3 regions of the Arthrobacter sp. 754 genome follow, and region 2 is predicted to be linked to each of the others. Evidence: riboswitches for the same ligand, from Rfam matches in the RefSeq annotation. Region 2 holds a riboswitch; each other region holds the start of a gene.
The links. A riboswitch is a leader RNA that binds a small molecule or an ion and turns the genes downstream of it on or off. The one in region 2 is predicted to bind cyclic di-AMP.

Region 1 (4,593 bases), on a different contig from region 2:
TGCTGGTTTCGCTCACAGTGGCTCCAAATTTCGGCGTTGACATGACTCATGTCCGAAGGACGGTGGGTGGCCGGCAGTGAGTGCACCGAGGGCCACCTATATTCTGCCTGAACCGGCTAATTGGCGCCGAACCGGCACTGTCATAGTCCAGTCAATGAGACAGGAAGGCGGTGCCGCACGATGCCCCGGAATTATCCGGACAAATTCAAAATAGGCTAAGCTTTTCACCGGACCTCGCCGCTGCGCCGGACGCGATACGGTGGGACAACGCAAGGTACTGCGCTCGAGGAGCTGAGCTGGATGACGGATCTGATTGATACCACGGAGATGTATCTTCGGACCATTTTGGAGCTTGAGGAAGAGAACATCGTTGCTCTTCGCGCCCGCATTGCCGAACGGCTGCGCCACTCGGGGCCCACGGTGTCCCAGACCATCGGCCGGATGGAACGTGACGGGCTGGTGGTGGTCTCGGGGGACCGTCACCTGGAGCTGACGGAGACCGGGCGCAAGCGGGCCACCGAAGTCATGCGCAAGCACCGCCTCGCAGAACGCCTGCTCGCCGATGTGATCGGCCTCGACTGGGCCTACGTCCACGATGAAGCGTGCCGGTGGGAGCATGTGATGAGTGAGCGGGTTGAACGCCGCATCTATGAACTGCTGAACCACCCCACGCAGTCGCCTTACGGCAACCCCATCCCGGGGCTGGCCGCCCTGGGCGGAGCGCCGGCCTCACTTCTTGACGACGGTGTGATTAATCTCCTTGAAGCAATGCAGGGCTACGGCCCGGATTCAAACGTGTTGGTGAGCCGCCTTGCGGAGCCCATCCAGGTGGAACCGGAACTGCTGATCCAGTTGGATGAAGGCGGGATCCGGCCCGGGGCCTCGGTCACGCTGGAGCGCGTAGGGGACTACATTTCCGTGCGCGTGCCCGGTATCGAGGGGGCGCTTGAGCTGCCCCCTGAAGTCGCCGCGCACGTCTTCGTTTCGGTCGGCTGACCGCTCCGGCTTTGGGGCTCCGGCTTCCCGGCGCCGGCAAACGGGCAAGCCGTGCAGGCCTCTGCGTGCCCTCATAGCGCAGTGAGCGCCGTTCTGCAAAGATAACGGAATTGTTACTGTCCAACTTAATCATTTATAGTTCTTACGGAACGTCGATACAAAAGCGTTACCTGATCCGGAGCCGAGCTCTGCCAGCGGATCAGGTGCACGAGTCACTAACTGGCAGAGGCGGGGGAACCACAACCGGCAGTTGCAAGACTGCCTTGGGGTGAAGTCCGTCAGCAGCAAGCCTCTTCCAATGAAGCATCCTCACGGGATATTTCTGCGCCAAAGTGCTTGTCACGGCGGACCGGGTCTTTGATCTCTCTGACCCGAATCCGACAGCTAACTTCGCAGGCTATCCAGAGAGGAACATTTTTGACCACGGAATACTCCAGGGGCCGCCGTCGCGCTGCGGGCCCCGCTTCGGCGCCGCGTACGGCCGAAGTTTTTACCGCCGCCAGGCCGCGCGACTCGCAGCGCGAAGCGCGCCGCCGCCGTGGACCGTTCCGGCAAATTACGGAATTCGCCGCGGCCAGCGGCATCGGCCAAAAGGCCGGCATCGCCCTTGCCGCGACAGGACTGGTTCTCACCGTGACCGTCCCGGCCACCAGCCCGGTCATGGCCCAGCAGGAGCCGGGGCAGCAGGCGTCAGCTGTTTCCGCAGCTCCGCAGCCCGAAATCTCTGCCGCGGCCGGTGCCCAGATTGATTTCAGCCGCTCCTCGGTGGTCACGAAGGGCGATCCCGACGGCAAGCTGAAGCAGCTGCTGAGCGCCCAGTCCGCCGGATCCATCACCCGCGCAGCCTCAGCGGGAAGCCTGGGTGCGCCCCTGGCCCAGCTGAGCACGGCCTCACCGTTCGGCTTCCGCGTCAGCCCCATCACCGGCGGTTCCGGCGACTTCCACCGGGGCCAGGACTTCGTTGCCCAGTGCGGAACTGCTGTCCTGGCCGCCGCCAGCGGCACTGTGACTTTCGTGGGCTGGCACCAGTACGGCGGCGGCAACCGCGTCGTAGTGGATCACGGCAACGGCCTTGAAACCACGTACAACCACCTCTCGTCCGCCAGTGTCACCATGGGCCAGACGGTCAGCCGCGGCGACGTCGTGGCCCTCAGTGGCACCACCGGCGCCTCCACCGGCTGCCACCTCCACTTCGAGGTCCAGGTCAACGGCGAAGTCGTCGACCCCACCGGCTGGCTCTGACTCAAATGATGGCCAACTATCAGATTCAGGCGACATGCCGTGACCTGAATGTGACATTGATTGAGAACTCCTGTACCGTCTAAAGCGCGCCAGCTTTTCCGAAGCTGACGTTCTTGAGTGGATTGCCTAGCTCTGCCACCGCTCAAGGTCCGTTCGCATGAATTCGTCTGGCAGGGGCGGGGGAACCAATTTTGGCCTTTGATTCTGAAGGCCTTGGGGTTAAGTCGCAAAGCTTCCCAGGAAGCAGCGCGGCCGGGTGCACTCCCATCCGAATCCGACAGCTCACCTCGCAGGCATTGGGAGAGGCTACCTTCGTGTCTTCACGCCATAATTCTGCGCGTCACCGCGCGCAAACGGTTCGCACCAACCCCTTGGGCTCAGTGTCCAAGGCTGTCAGTGCCAATGCCGGGACCGTAGGTCGCCAGGCTGCTGTCATCGCAGCCGCGTCAGGTCTGATCCTGACCATGGGACTTCCGGCCAACGCTGCGGATTCATCCGCCGGCGTGTCCGCATCCACCGAGTCCGGATCAGCGCAGGCTGCACTGGCCGTCACCGCCGCTCCCACAGCCACTGTTTCCTTCGAGCGCCCGGTGGTCAAGACCACCGCGGCACCGAAGATTGAAAGAGTCCGTGCGCTGTCAACCGCCACCGAAACGGCTGCCGCTGCGCCGGGTGCTGAGGCAACGGAGAAGGCTGCGGGCAAGCTCGCTGGCGCCGTTTCCTCTGCGGCCGCATCCGGTCTGGCTGCCATTGCCTACACCGGCATCGGCCACCCCTACGTCTGGGGCGGCACCACTCCCAGTGGCTGGGACTGCTCCGGCTTCACTCAGTGGGTCTACGCCCAGGCCGGCATCAGCATTCCCCGGGTGAACGCCTGGACGGCTATGAAGCCCACCTCCACACCGGTCCCCGGTGACCTGGTGATGCAGAACGGCGGCGCTCACGTTGGCATCTACGTCGGCAACGGCATGATGATCAGCGCGCTGAACCCCTCACAGGGCACGCTGCTTCACTCAGCGGCCTCCACGGGCACCTCCTCCTTCTTCACCATGGGCGGATAACCAACCACCGCCCCCGGTTCCTGCCGGGCAGCAGTTCCTGCAGCTTCACGCTGCAGGAACTGTGCCCGCTGAGCCTGTTCGCTAAGTCCCCGTTCGGGACGTGCCGGCGTACCCCCAAGATGCCGGCGCGTCCAAAGCCCCTGGCCTGCCCACGCGGTCCTGAGGAAATCGAAAGAGAGAAAATTAATGACTACTCGTGCAACTGCTGCACGGCACCGCGCCGAGGTCACCACCAAGACCAACTCGCTGGCTGTCATTGCCAAGGCTGTCGGCGACAACGCCGGCGGCATGGGCCGTCAGGCAGCGGTTATCGCTGCTGCTTCCGGCCTGGTCCTGACCAGCGGTATCGCAGCCAACGCTGCTGACACCAACGTCCAGCATGAAGGGGTCTCGGCTTCCAACCTTGAGGTTGAAGTTTCCGCCCCCGCTGTCATTTCGGCTGAGTCGACCATCGCCATTTCCTACGAAAAGCCTGCAGTCACCACAACGCCGGCTCCCGTGGTTGAGGCACCTGAGCCGGAAGCCGAGGTGCAGGCAGCTCCGGTTGCGGCCCCGGCTGCCGCTCCGGCCCCGGCTCGCGCCGCTGCTGTGAAGGTGACCACCGCTGCAGCCCCGGCCGCCCCGGCGCCGGTTGCCGCCAGCGGCAAGGGTGCGGCGATCCTCTCCGCTGCCTACGCCCAGCTGGGTGTCATGCAGGACTGCACCATGCTGGTGACCAACTCGCTGGCAGCCGTGGGAATCAACTTCCACGACTGGCCCGCCGGCTACCTGGGCCTGGGCCGCACCGTGAGTGCCGCCGAAGCACAGCCGGGCGACCTCATCTACTACGCCGACGGCGGCGCGGGCGTTGCCCACATTGCTGTCTACGCCGGCAACGGCCAGGCAGTGCATGGCGGCTACAACGGCAACCAGACCGTTGTCTTCAGCGCCAACGTTGGCTCAGGACCGGTTTTCATCCGTGTTTCCTAGCAGCTGATTCAGCTTCACAGGACCCCTGCCACCTGGCGGGGGTCCTTTGCTGTTTTCGGGCCCCCGGACAGCGGTCCAGGGATGTGGCTGAGGGGCCGGGACCCGACACGGCAGTGTGCCTGCGGGCGACGATTAGTTGATCCAGGGTTTCTTTGTTTACTCTTGTGGTGTCGATCCATAGCCCGGATATGCCGGGGGCAGCCGGCCCTCGTGCCCCTGACGGGTGCGGCCACAAAGAGGTAAGTGCATGCGCACTCTCGTTCTGAATGCTGGATATGAACCGCTGGCGGTGATCACCTTCCGCCGGGCGCTGGTTCTTGTGCTC
Region 2 (4,593 bases):
GGCAAGTCCCCGGGGGCCGGAACGTGGGAAGGACGCGGACAATGAGAACGGTCGCCAGCGAAGCCGGTGCCAGGTGACTGCGGAAACCTTCCTGGCCTGCATCAATGTCATGGAACCCTGGGTCGGCGACGACGAAATCCGCGCCGTGGCGGAGGTCCTGGCCTCCGGGGTGCTCACGCAGGGGCCGAAGGTGAAGGCGTTCGAGGCGGGGTTCAGCGCCCTGCAGGAGGTGCGCCACGCCGTCGCGACATCCAGCGGAACCTCCGCGCTGCACCTGGCACTGGTGGTGGCCGGCATTGGTCCCGGCGATGACGTGGTGGTTCCATCGCTGGGTTTCATCGCGACCGCCAACGCGGTGACATACGTCGGCGCCCGGCCCGTGTTCTGCGACGTGGATCCTGTCACCGGCACGGTGACTGCGGCGTCGGTCCGGGCGGCACTGACCCTGGACACGCGGGCCGTGATCGTGGTGGACCAGGCCGGCGTTCCGGTTGACCTGGACCCCGTCCGCGAACTGTGCGAGCGCCACGAAATCATTGTGACCGAAGACGCCGGCTGCGCTGTCGGCTCTGCCTACAAGGGCAGGCCTGTGGGCACCGGGGCGGACGTTGCCGTGTGGTCGTTCCACCCGGACAATGTGCTGACCACAGGCGAAGGCGGCATGCTGACAACCCACCGGGCAGACTGGGCGGCACGGGCACGGAGCCTCCGCGGGCATTCTCTGAACGTGCCGGTGGGGGACCGCCGCGGAGCGGGCATGGCCACGCCGGAGGTGTGCGTCGAGGTCGGCTTCGATTACCGGATGACCGATCTGCAGGCTGCCGTCGGCATTGTTCAACTGGGCAGGCTGGGCGAGATCGTGGCCCGCCGTCGGGAGATCGCCACCCGTTACGAGGCAGGCCTTTCCGCCGTGGCCGGGCTGCGGTTGGTTGCCGACCCACCGTACGGGGCGAGTAACTTCCAGTCCTTCTGGCTTGAAGTCCTCCCAGGCTTTGCCACTGACCGGGAAGGGCTCCTGGGCCGCCTCGCCGATGCCGGGATTTCGGCGCGCCGCGGCGCCATGGCTGCACACCGCCAGCCGGCTTACCGGTGGCGTGATACCGGAAACGCCGGGCTGCAGACCACCGAACGGCTGACCGACCGGACCCTGGTTCTTCCGATGTTCCACAGGCTGGACAACGTGGGCCTGAACCGCGTCATAAACAGCATCCGGGCGGCCGCCGGGGTCCACCGGTGAGCGAACTGATCCTGATCTCCGCCAGCGGGCTGGCCCGGGAAGTCCTGACCATGGTCCGCGCCAGCGGGCAGTATGACGTCCTCGGACTGCTCGACGACGACAGGGAAATGGCCGGCGTCACCGTCGACGGCGCGCCTGTGCTGGGGACCATTGACGATGCGCCAAAGTTCACCCATGCGCTGGTACTGGTCTGCCTGGCCTCCGGGAAATCCCGCGAAGCTGTGGTGGAACGGCTGGCTGCCCTGGGCCTCCGCGACGCCCGTTACGCCACCGCCATCGATCCCAGCGTGGAATGCCCTGAGGGCTGCCGGATCGGCCGTGGCAGCATACTGCTGAAGAACGTGACCCTGACAGCGTCCGTCACGCTCGGTGCCCATGTGGTGGCCATGCCGTCCGTGACCTTCACGCACGACGACGACGTGGCGGACTTCGCGACGTTCGCGGCCGGTGTGTCGTTGGGCGGGGGAGTCCGGATCGGCCGGGCGGCCTACCTGGGGCTGAACTGCAGCGTCCGTGAACGGACGTCAGTGGGGTCCTACGCCACGGTGGGCATGGGGGCGGCAGTTTTGAGCAACGTGCCCGACGGCGAAACCTGGGTCGGCGTCCCGGCCCACCCCATCGAAAAGGGATAATCGGCCCCTGGAACGCCGAGCGCAAGGGGACGCTCCGTCGCTGTGATTCCTGTTACCGGATTGTGATTATCAACGTCCGGTACTGTACGGTCGATCAGTGGGCCGCCCCAGCCGGCCCCAATCCCGAATGACGTCTAACTCTGCCGCGTTCGGGGTCCACTAGGTTTCAGGCAGAGGCGGGGGACCCGAGTGTCTCGGGCATGGAAGAAGAATGCCCTCGGGGTGAAGCCGCGCATTCAATGTGCGGCCGGATGACCTCATCCGAACCCGACAGCTAACTCCGCAGGCGTTGAGAGGTAATCACCCATGTCTGCACCCCATGATCAGCCGCGCCCTGACGCGCGCCCTTATTCCGACGAAGCCGCCGCGCCCACGGAGCGACGATCTTTGCTGAAGAAGTCCCTCAACCGGGTCAAGAGCCGGCGCAACATGACGTTGACAGCAGCGTCACTTGTCGCCCTCCTGGGAGTCGTTTCCCTCGGCCAAGGCTCCGGCCACGCACCCGAAAGCGCCGAGTTGAGCCGCGTCGCGGACACGTCCAATAACCAGGCGCCCGGGCAGTTGAAGCGAATTACGGACCCGGCGCCGCTGCCGGCCCCGGACCCGGTGGTAGCGGAGCCGACGGTTGCTCCCGCACCTGCCCCGGCTCCGGCAACGACAACGACGGTTGCGCCCGAACCGGCGCCTGTAGTGGCACCGCTGGCCACAACCGGGACGACCGGCACAGTGCCGGTCGGTGTCCCCGGCGCGTGGACGATGGCTTTTGCCGATGAATTCAACGGCACCGCCCTTGACACCGCCAAATGGTCAAACTGCTGGTTCTCCTCCACCTGCGGCACGATGAACAACGTTAAGACCGACCCTAATAACGTGGCCGTGTCCAATGGCACCCTCGCACTCACGCTCAGCTCATCAACTTCTGGCGCGTTGATTTCCACAAATCCCAAAGGCGGAGCCACAACGGGCTATCAGTTCACCACCGGCTACGTCGAGGCCCGAATCAAGTTCTCGGGAAACGGCACAGACATCTACAACTGGCCGGCATGGTGGTCTTCCGGACAGTCTTGGCCCACGGATAACGAGATTGACATAGCGGAGCCCAAGGGTCCCATGACGTCGAACTACATGAACGGGGCCGGACAGTGGCAGACGTTCAAGCCGGGAGGCTCCTGGGATAACCAATGGCACGTGTTCGGCATGCAGCGAAAGGCGTCGACCACGGACATCTACATGGACGGCGTACTAGTTAAGACATTTAGCAGTGACAATCCGGCGACTCATCCGCATTACCTCATCCTGAACACCGGTTCCGGCCGAGGCCCGGCCGCGTACGGGGCGGCTTCACAGATGACCGTCGACTATGTGCGGGCTTGGCAGTAACCTCCCCTGAGACAGGGGACGACGGCGGTACCCTCCGCCGTCGTCCCCTGTCTTTAACGATGTGTGAACCCGCAGTTTTCGGTGCAGTAACGGCTAAACGGTGGGACGCTCCCGTAAACTCCTATGATGAGGCTTCTGTACGTGACAGAAAGCGTGCCCAACAGGGACCCCATGCTCGGGGATGGCAGTTCCATGATTCCGTTCGAGGTGTTGCGGAATCTTCCCCTGGACGTGGCAGTGACGCTCCTCACCTTCACCGGGCCGGTTGAACTACCGTACGAAATTCGCGCGCGCTGTCACGAAGTACATGTCTTACCTACACGGCGTCGTTCAGCAGCTCTGGTCAGGTCCCTTGCCAGCAGCCATGACGTCGGCGCTCAGGAACGGGCTACACGGCTGGCGTTCCGACGGGCAGAGCAGCTATCGGAAGAGTGCGACGCGGTTTTGCTACACGGGCCTCATGTTCTTTTCCTTGCTTCCCACCTAAAGGGACCTTTAGTCCTCCAAACGGTGGATCCATGGTCGAAGAGGGTTGGCTTAGAGAGTGTGCTGGCCCGCGGATGGAGAGCCGCCTACCGCGCGCGAAGGAGCCGGAGGATCCTCAGCGCAGAGCGTCAGTTGCCCGCAAGGGCCCGGCTCCTGACGGTTGGAGCGCAGGATGCCGCTGAGTGGTCGCGCCTCCTGGCGCGGCCTGTCCGCAGCATCCCAAACGGAGCAGAACCTTTGGCTCATACATTTCAAAAGCAGAGCAGCCGCATAGTCTGCTTCGTTGGCAGCCTGAACTACGGACCAAACATTGCAAGCGCGGACGTCCTTATCAACAAGATTGCCCCCCTCGTTTGGAAGGAGGTTCCCACAGCGAAGTTCGTTGTTGCTGGCCGTCAACCTACAAAGGAGATCCTCTCACTGGCCGGGCCGAGGGTGGACATTCTCGCCAACGTGCCGTCCGTGAGCGCGGTCTTGCAGGCCGCACAGGTGGCAGCTTTTCCGGACGAACATGGAGTCGGAATCCGGAACTCCGTGCGCGAAGCCCTTGCTGCCGGGCTCCCGGTAGTGGCTACTCCAGTTGCCGCCCGGGAGCAGGAACCGCACCCGCTGCTGACGGTGGAAGGGGATATCTTGCTGTTCGCCCGGAACATCGTTCACCATCTGACCTCGGATTCGTCCCCCGTCGACACAAACGCTCAGGAGCGGACATGGGAGGAAGTTGCTGGAGAGTACCTGGATGAACTGCAACAAGCCATCGGTGCTCAACTCGAGTTTCAAGCAGAGGAGCCCTCCCCGTGAGATTCGGCAAGCCCCGGCCGCTAACGGAAGCTCGCACGCCCGCGGATTTGCTCGCCC
Region 3 (4,593 bases), on a different contig from region 2:
AGGCCACCCGCGAGGTCCGCACGCAGCCTGTCACCATCGAAACCCCTGTGAGCACCGCGGTAGGAACTGCCTTCACCAAGCCCACCCCGTTGGTGGTCCCCATCCTCCGCGCCGGCCTGGGCATGCTCGAGGGCATGACCAAGCTTGTTCCCACCGCCGAAGTCGGGTTCCTCGGCATGGCCCGGGACGAGGAGACGCTGGACATCATCACCTACGCCGAACGTCTCCCGGACGACCTCACGGACCGGCAGATCTTTGTGCTGGACCCCATGCTGGCCACCGGCGGCACCTTGCGCGAAGCCATCAAGTTCCTGTTCAAACGGGGCGCTTCAGACGTGACGTGCATTTGCCTCCTGGCCGCACCGGAGGGACTGGCCAAGCTGGAGGAAGAACTCGCCGACGCCAACGTGACAATCGTCCTGGCATCGATCGACGAAAAGCTCAACGAGAAGTCCTATATCGTCCCCGGACTCGGCGACGCCGGCGACCGCCTGTACGGCATCGCAGGCTAACTGCCGGTACAGCCCTGTTGCCCACGGCCTTCCGGATTCACTTTCCCGCGGCTAACCTGTGCGGATGGACTGGAAACTAGAACTCGTTTTTGTGCCAGTATCCGACGTTGACCGCGCCAAGGACTTCTACGTCAACAAGGTGGGATTCAACGCGGATTTCGACGAGCGGCCCACCGACTCCATCCGTTTTGTCCAGCTGACACCGCCCGGTTCGGCCTGCTCGATCAGCATCGGCGAGGGGCTCACGGATGCCCCGCCAGGCAGCGCGCCGAACCTGCAGCTGGTGGTCAGCGACATCCAGGCCGCGCACGACCAGCTGAAGAACAACGGCGTGGACGTCAGTGATATCGGCGTGCAGGACTGGGGGCACTTCGTCTATTTTGCTGATCCGGACGGCAACAAGTGGGCCGTGCAGTACATCCCCGGGCGGGACTCATAGGGGAGGCCCTGCCAGGCAGAACCGGAAGGGCAAAATGGGGAGCATGAATCTCCCCGCGCCTGCCGCCACACGCACGCTCATCTGCCGAGCCGTCCTGTTCGACATGGACGGCACCCTGGTGGACTCGACGGCCGTCGTGGAGGAGGTATGGGGCGAGCTGGCCGACCGGTACGGGATGGACATCGACGAAATCCTTCGGACCTCGCACGGCGTACAGGCCGTCGACACCGTGCGCCGGTTCGCTCCCGCGGGGGCGGATGTCGCAGCACTCACCACCGAGCTCGGTGCCATGGAGCGGGTGCGGACGGCCGGGGTCATCGCCATCCCTGGCGCGGCAAGGCTGCTCGCGAGCCTTCCGGCCGACCTCGTGGCGCTGGTGACTTCGGCGGACCGGGTCCTGGCGGGCATCCGGATGGAAGCCGCCGGCCTGGCGATGCCGGAAACGTCCGTGACGGCAGAGCTTGCGTCCCGGGGCAAGCCGCACCCCGAGGGCTACCTGACGGCGGCCCGCCTGCTTGGTGTGGAACCCTTTGACGCCGTGGTCTTTGAGGATGCGCCGGCCGGAATCGCTGCCGGTGTGGCCGCAGGCATCAGGACTGTGGCGGTGGGGCCCAGGACGGGCGCGCTGCCGCCAGGGGTGCTGCACATCCCGGACTACGCAGCGGTTTCTGCCTCGGTGACGTCAGATGCGCAGGGGCAAAGGATTATTTCTTTCCGGCTTTGAGGTCGGCAACCACCTTGGCGATCCGCCGGGACCGGGTCTCCTCCGTTTTGGCATCTGCAAGTGGCTCCACGTAGCGCCGCTGGCTGCTGTAACTGAGGGTGGCATAGAACGCCTGGGCATCAGGATCGGCGGCCATGGCTGCCGCGAGGTCATCCGGAACCTCGACAATGCGCGGCTGGGTGTCCAGTTCGACGTCCACCTCGACGGTGTCGCCGGCGGAGACCCCGGTGAATTCGCGGTTGTGCTCGCTGACCCCGATCAGGTTCTGGCCGCCCATCACGGCTATGCTGCTGCGGTAGCTCTTACCGTTGATGGTCACGACGACGGGTGGCCGCTTGCCTGCGCCCAGCCCGGCGACCACCTCCGCCGGGACCTCGATACCGGTCTTGTTGCCGCTGCCAAGTATGGTGGTGGTGAATTTCATGGCCCCAGTATGCCCCGGACGGCTCAAAGCCAACAGGGACGGAGGCTTGTGCTCAGTACCAGTTGTGCGAGAGGTGGAAATTCAGCGCACCACACGGCGACTGGTAGCGCTCCTTGACGTAGTTCAGGCCCCAGTTGATCTGAGTGCGGTAGTTCGTCAGGTAGTCAGCTCCGGCGCTCGCCATCTTCTCAGCAGGCAATGACTGGACGATGCCGTACGCGCCGCTGCTGGCATTGGTGGCTGTGGTGGTCCAATCGGATTCCTTCGTCCAGAGCGTCGTCAGGCATTGCATCTGGTCAGCGGCCCAACCGTATGACGCCAGCTGCCCGGCAGCATACGCCTGGGCGCCGGCCGGGTCATTGACTGCCACTGCCGGTGCCGGTGCCGGTGCGGGGGCGGGTTCGGGCGCCGGGGCTGGCGCAGGCTCGGGCGCCGGTGCGGGGGCCGGGGCTACGGGAGGCGCCGGCTCGGCAGCCTGCGGGGCAACGCTGATCCCTGCCGGCGCGGCTTCCGGAGCGGATTTCGCCCGGACTTCGGCCGTTCCGAAGCTGAGGTTGGAGCCCGCCTCGGCGGAGGCTTCGGCAGTTGGCTGGGTCTCGCCGGCCGACAGCAGTGAGCTGGACTCGGACGCCTGGCCTGCAGCACCCACACCGATGAGGAGCGCACACGCTGCGGTGAATACGGCTGCACGCCGGCCGATGGACGGAAGCTTGGCCAGCCGTGCGGTGGGGTTGGGCGTGGACCCGGAGGTCGCTGTTGCCGGGGCCGCTGACTCCGCTTCGGAAGATTTCCGGCGGCCGTGCGGTTTGGGTGTCCCGTTCTCCGGGCGCGTTTGTACCTTGAATTCAGACATGATGGATCGCCTCTCACACCTGCGGAGTTAGCTGTCGGGTTCGGATGAGGGCATCCGGCCACACGGAAAGTTCACGTGCTGGCTTAACCCCAAGGGCACTCTTGGGCCCGGGACCGTGGGTCCCCCGCCTCTGCCTCTGAACGCGGAATCCGGGGAGCGGCAGAGCTTGGCGTCATCCGGATATGCAGCCCAAAGGAACTGCACCCAATCGACGGTACAGGAGTCACACCCTTAAGTCACATTTTGGTAACAGAGATCACGACGCCGGTGTGTCCGCTTGTGTATTCGGGGCACTGGAGGGGAAGCGAAGTCTAAAGGCCGTGTGGCCGGGGCCGGATGTCACCGTGACAGTGCCGCCGTGCGCCTCGACGATGGACTGCACTATGGACAGGCCCAGGCCACTGGTGCCCTCGGATGCGGCGGCTCCGGAAGGGTGCGCCGTGCCCGCCCGCGAAGCGTCTGCGCGGGCGAACCGCGAAAAAGCCTTGTCCACGAATTCGGCGGGCATGCCGCCGCCGTCGTCCGTTACTGTCACCTCGGCGCTGCCGTCAGCCGCCCTGCTGACCCCGGTCACCACGGTGGTTCCCGGCGGAGTGTGCTTGCGGGCGTTGGAGAGCAGGTTCACCAGGACCTGGCGCAGTTGCGATGCGTCACCGGTGACAGCGATCGGCTCGTCCGGCAGTTCGAGGCGCCAGGTGTGGCCTGGGGCGATAACTTTTTCGTCACTGACCGTCTCGATCACCAGCTGGGTGAGGTCCACCTCGCTGAGTTTGAGCGGCTGGCCCTCGTCGAGCCGGGCAAGCAGGAGCAGGTCCTCCACCAGGGTGGTCATGCGCTCCGACTGGCTCTGCACCCGCGCCAAGGACTTCCGGCCGTCAGGCGTGAAGTTCTCGGTCATCCGCATCAGTTCCGTATAGCCTCGGATGGCTGTCAGCGGAGTCCGGAGTTCGTGCGAGGCGTCGGCCACGAACTGGCGTACTTTGGTTTCGCTCTTCTGCCTCGCCTCCAGTGCATTGGCCACGTTGTCCAGCATCAGATTGAGGGCGTGGCCCACGCTGCCCACTTCGGTTCCGGGGTTGGAGTTCGACGGCGGAACGCGCACCGCTAGTGCCACCTCGCCCGCATCCAGGGGTAGCCGCGAGACCCGGGTGGCAACCTCTGAAAGCTGCTCCAGCGGCTTCATGGTGCGCCGGATGAGCACTGTCCCGGCAAGCCCGATCAGTGCCAAGCCGCCGAGGGAAACGAAGGTGAACGTCCACACCAGGGAGGCGAGGGTGCTCTCCTTGCCGGCGAGTGGAAGCCCCGTTACCAGGACGTCGCCGAAGCCGGTTTCCACGGCCACGATCCGGTAGTCCCCGTTGGAGAGTGAGCGGTCCACCGGGTTGCCGTTCCGCGCCAAGGCGAGCAGGGTCTGCTTGTCCTCAGAGCTGAGCGCAGAGCGCGTGGTGTCCGAGTCCAGGTAGCCGCCGCTGTTGATCTGTCCGTTCACGATGCGGGCGTTGAGGGTTCCCACACTCTGGCCGCGGGCGTCCAGCGGGTCCCTGCCGTTGAATCCTCCGCCCGAGGGAGGCCGGCCGGGATCGTTCGAACGGTTCGCGGCCTGGCTCAGCTGGTCATCGAGCTGCCGCGTCAGGAAGGAAT

Region 1: it holds a riboswitch for cyclic di-AMP, as region 2 does, so the genes downstream of both, ABIA70_RS05905 (C40 family peptidase) here and ABIA70_RS17735 (glycoside hydrolase family 16 protein) in region 2, are expected to answer to the same signal.
Region 3: it holds a riboswitch for cyclic di-AMP, as region 2 does, so the genes downstream of both, ABIA70_RS12435 (aggregation-promoting factor C-terminal-like domain-containing protein) here and ABIA70_RS17735 (glycoside hydrolase family 16 protein) in region 2, are expected to answer to the same signal.

Annotation. Positions count from the first base shown of each region.
Region 1 is NZ_JBEPSC010000002.1:74,543-79,135, forward strand. It holds gene serC (phosphoserine transaminase) at 1-16, opposite strand, end outside; gene ABIA70_RS05895 (iron-dependent transcriptional repressor DtxR) at 301-996, shown strand; cyclic di-AMP (ydaO/yuaA leader) riboswitch at 1,191-1,410, shown strand; gene ABIA70_RS05900 (M23 family metallopeptidase) at 1,414-2,238, shown strand; cyclic di-AMP (ydaO/yuaA leader) riboswitch at 2,383-2,548, shown strand; gene ABIA70_RS05905 (C40 family peptidase) at 2,619-3,299, shown strand; gene ABIA70_RS05910 (NlpC/P60 family protein) at 3,486-4,268, shown strand; gene ABIA70_RS05915 (HNH endonuclease) at 4,516-4,593, shown strand, end outside.
Region 2 is NZ_JBEPSC010000006.1:220,227-224,819, reverse strand. It holds gene ABIA70_RS17745 (DegT/DnrJ/EryC1/StrS family aminotransferase) at 74-1,237, shown strand; gene ABIA70_RS17740 (NeuD/PglB/VioB family sugar acetyltransferase) at 1,234-1,869, shown strand; cyclic di-AMP (ydaO/yuaA leader) riboswitch at 2,001-2,172, shown strand; gene ABIA70_RS17735 (glycoside hydrolase family 16 protein) at 2,176-3,249, shown strand; gene ABIA70_RS17730 (glycosyltransferase) at 3,373-4,536, shown strand; gene ABIA70_RS17725 (lipopolysaccharide biosynthesis protein) at 4,533-4,593, shown strand, end outside.
Region 3 is NZ_JBEPSC010000004.1:76,759-81,351, reverse strand. It holds gene upp (uracil phosphoribosyltransferase) at 1-512, shown strand, start outside; gene ABIA70_RS12450 (glyoxalase superfamily protein) at 577-951, shown strand; gene ABIA70_RS12445 (HAD-IA family hydrolase) at 995-1,675, shown strand; gene ABIA70_RS12440 (YdeI/OmpD-associated family protein) at 1,656-2,099, opposite strand; gene ABIA70_RS12435 (aggregation-promoting factor C-terminal-like domain-containing protein) at 2,152-2,952, opposite strand; cyclic di-AMP (ydaO/yuaA leader) riboswitch at 2,958-3,117, opposite strand; gene ABIA70_RS12430 (HAMP domain-containing sensor histidine kinase) at 3,209-4,593, opposite strand, start outside.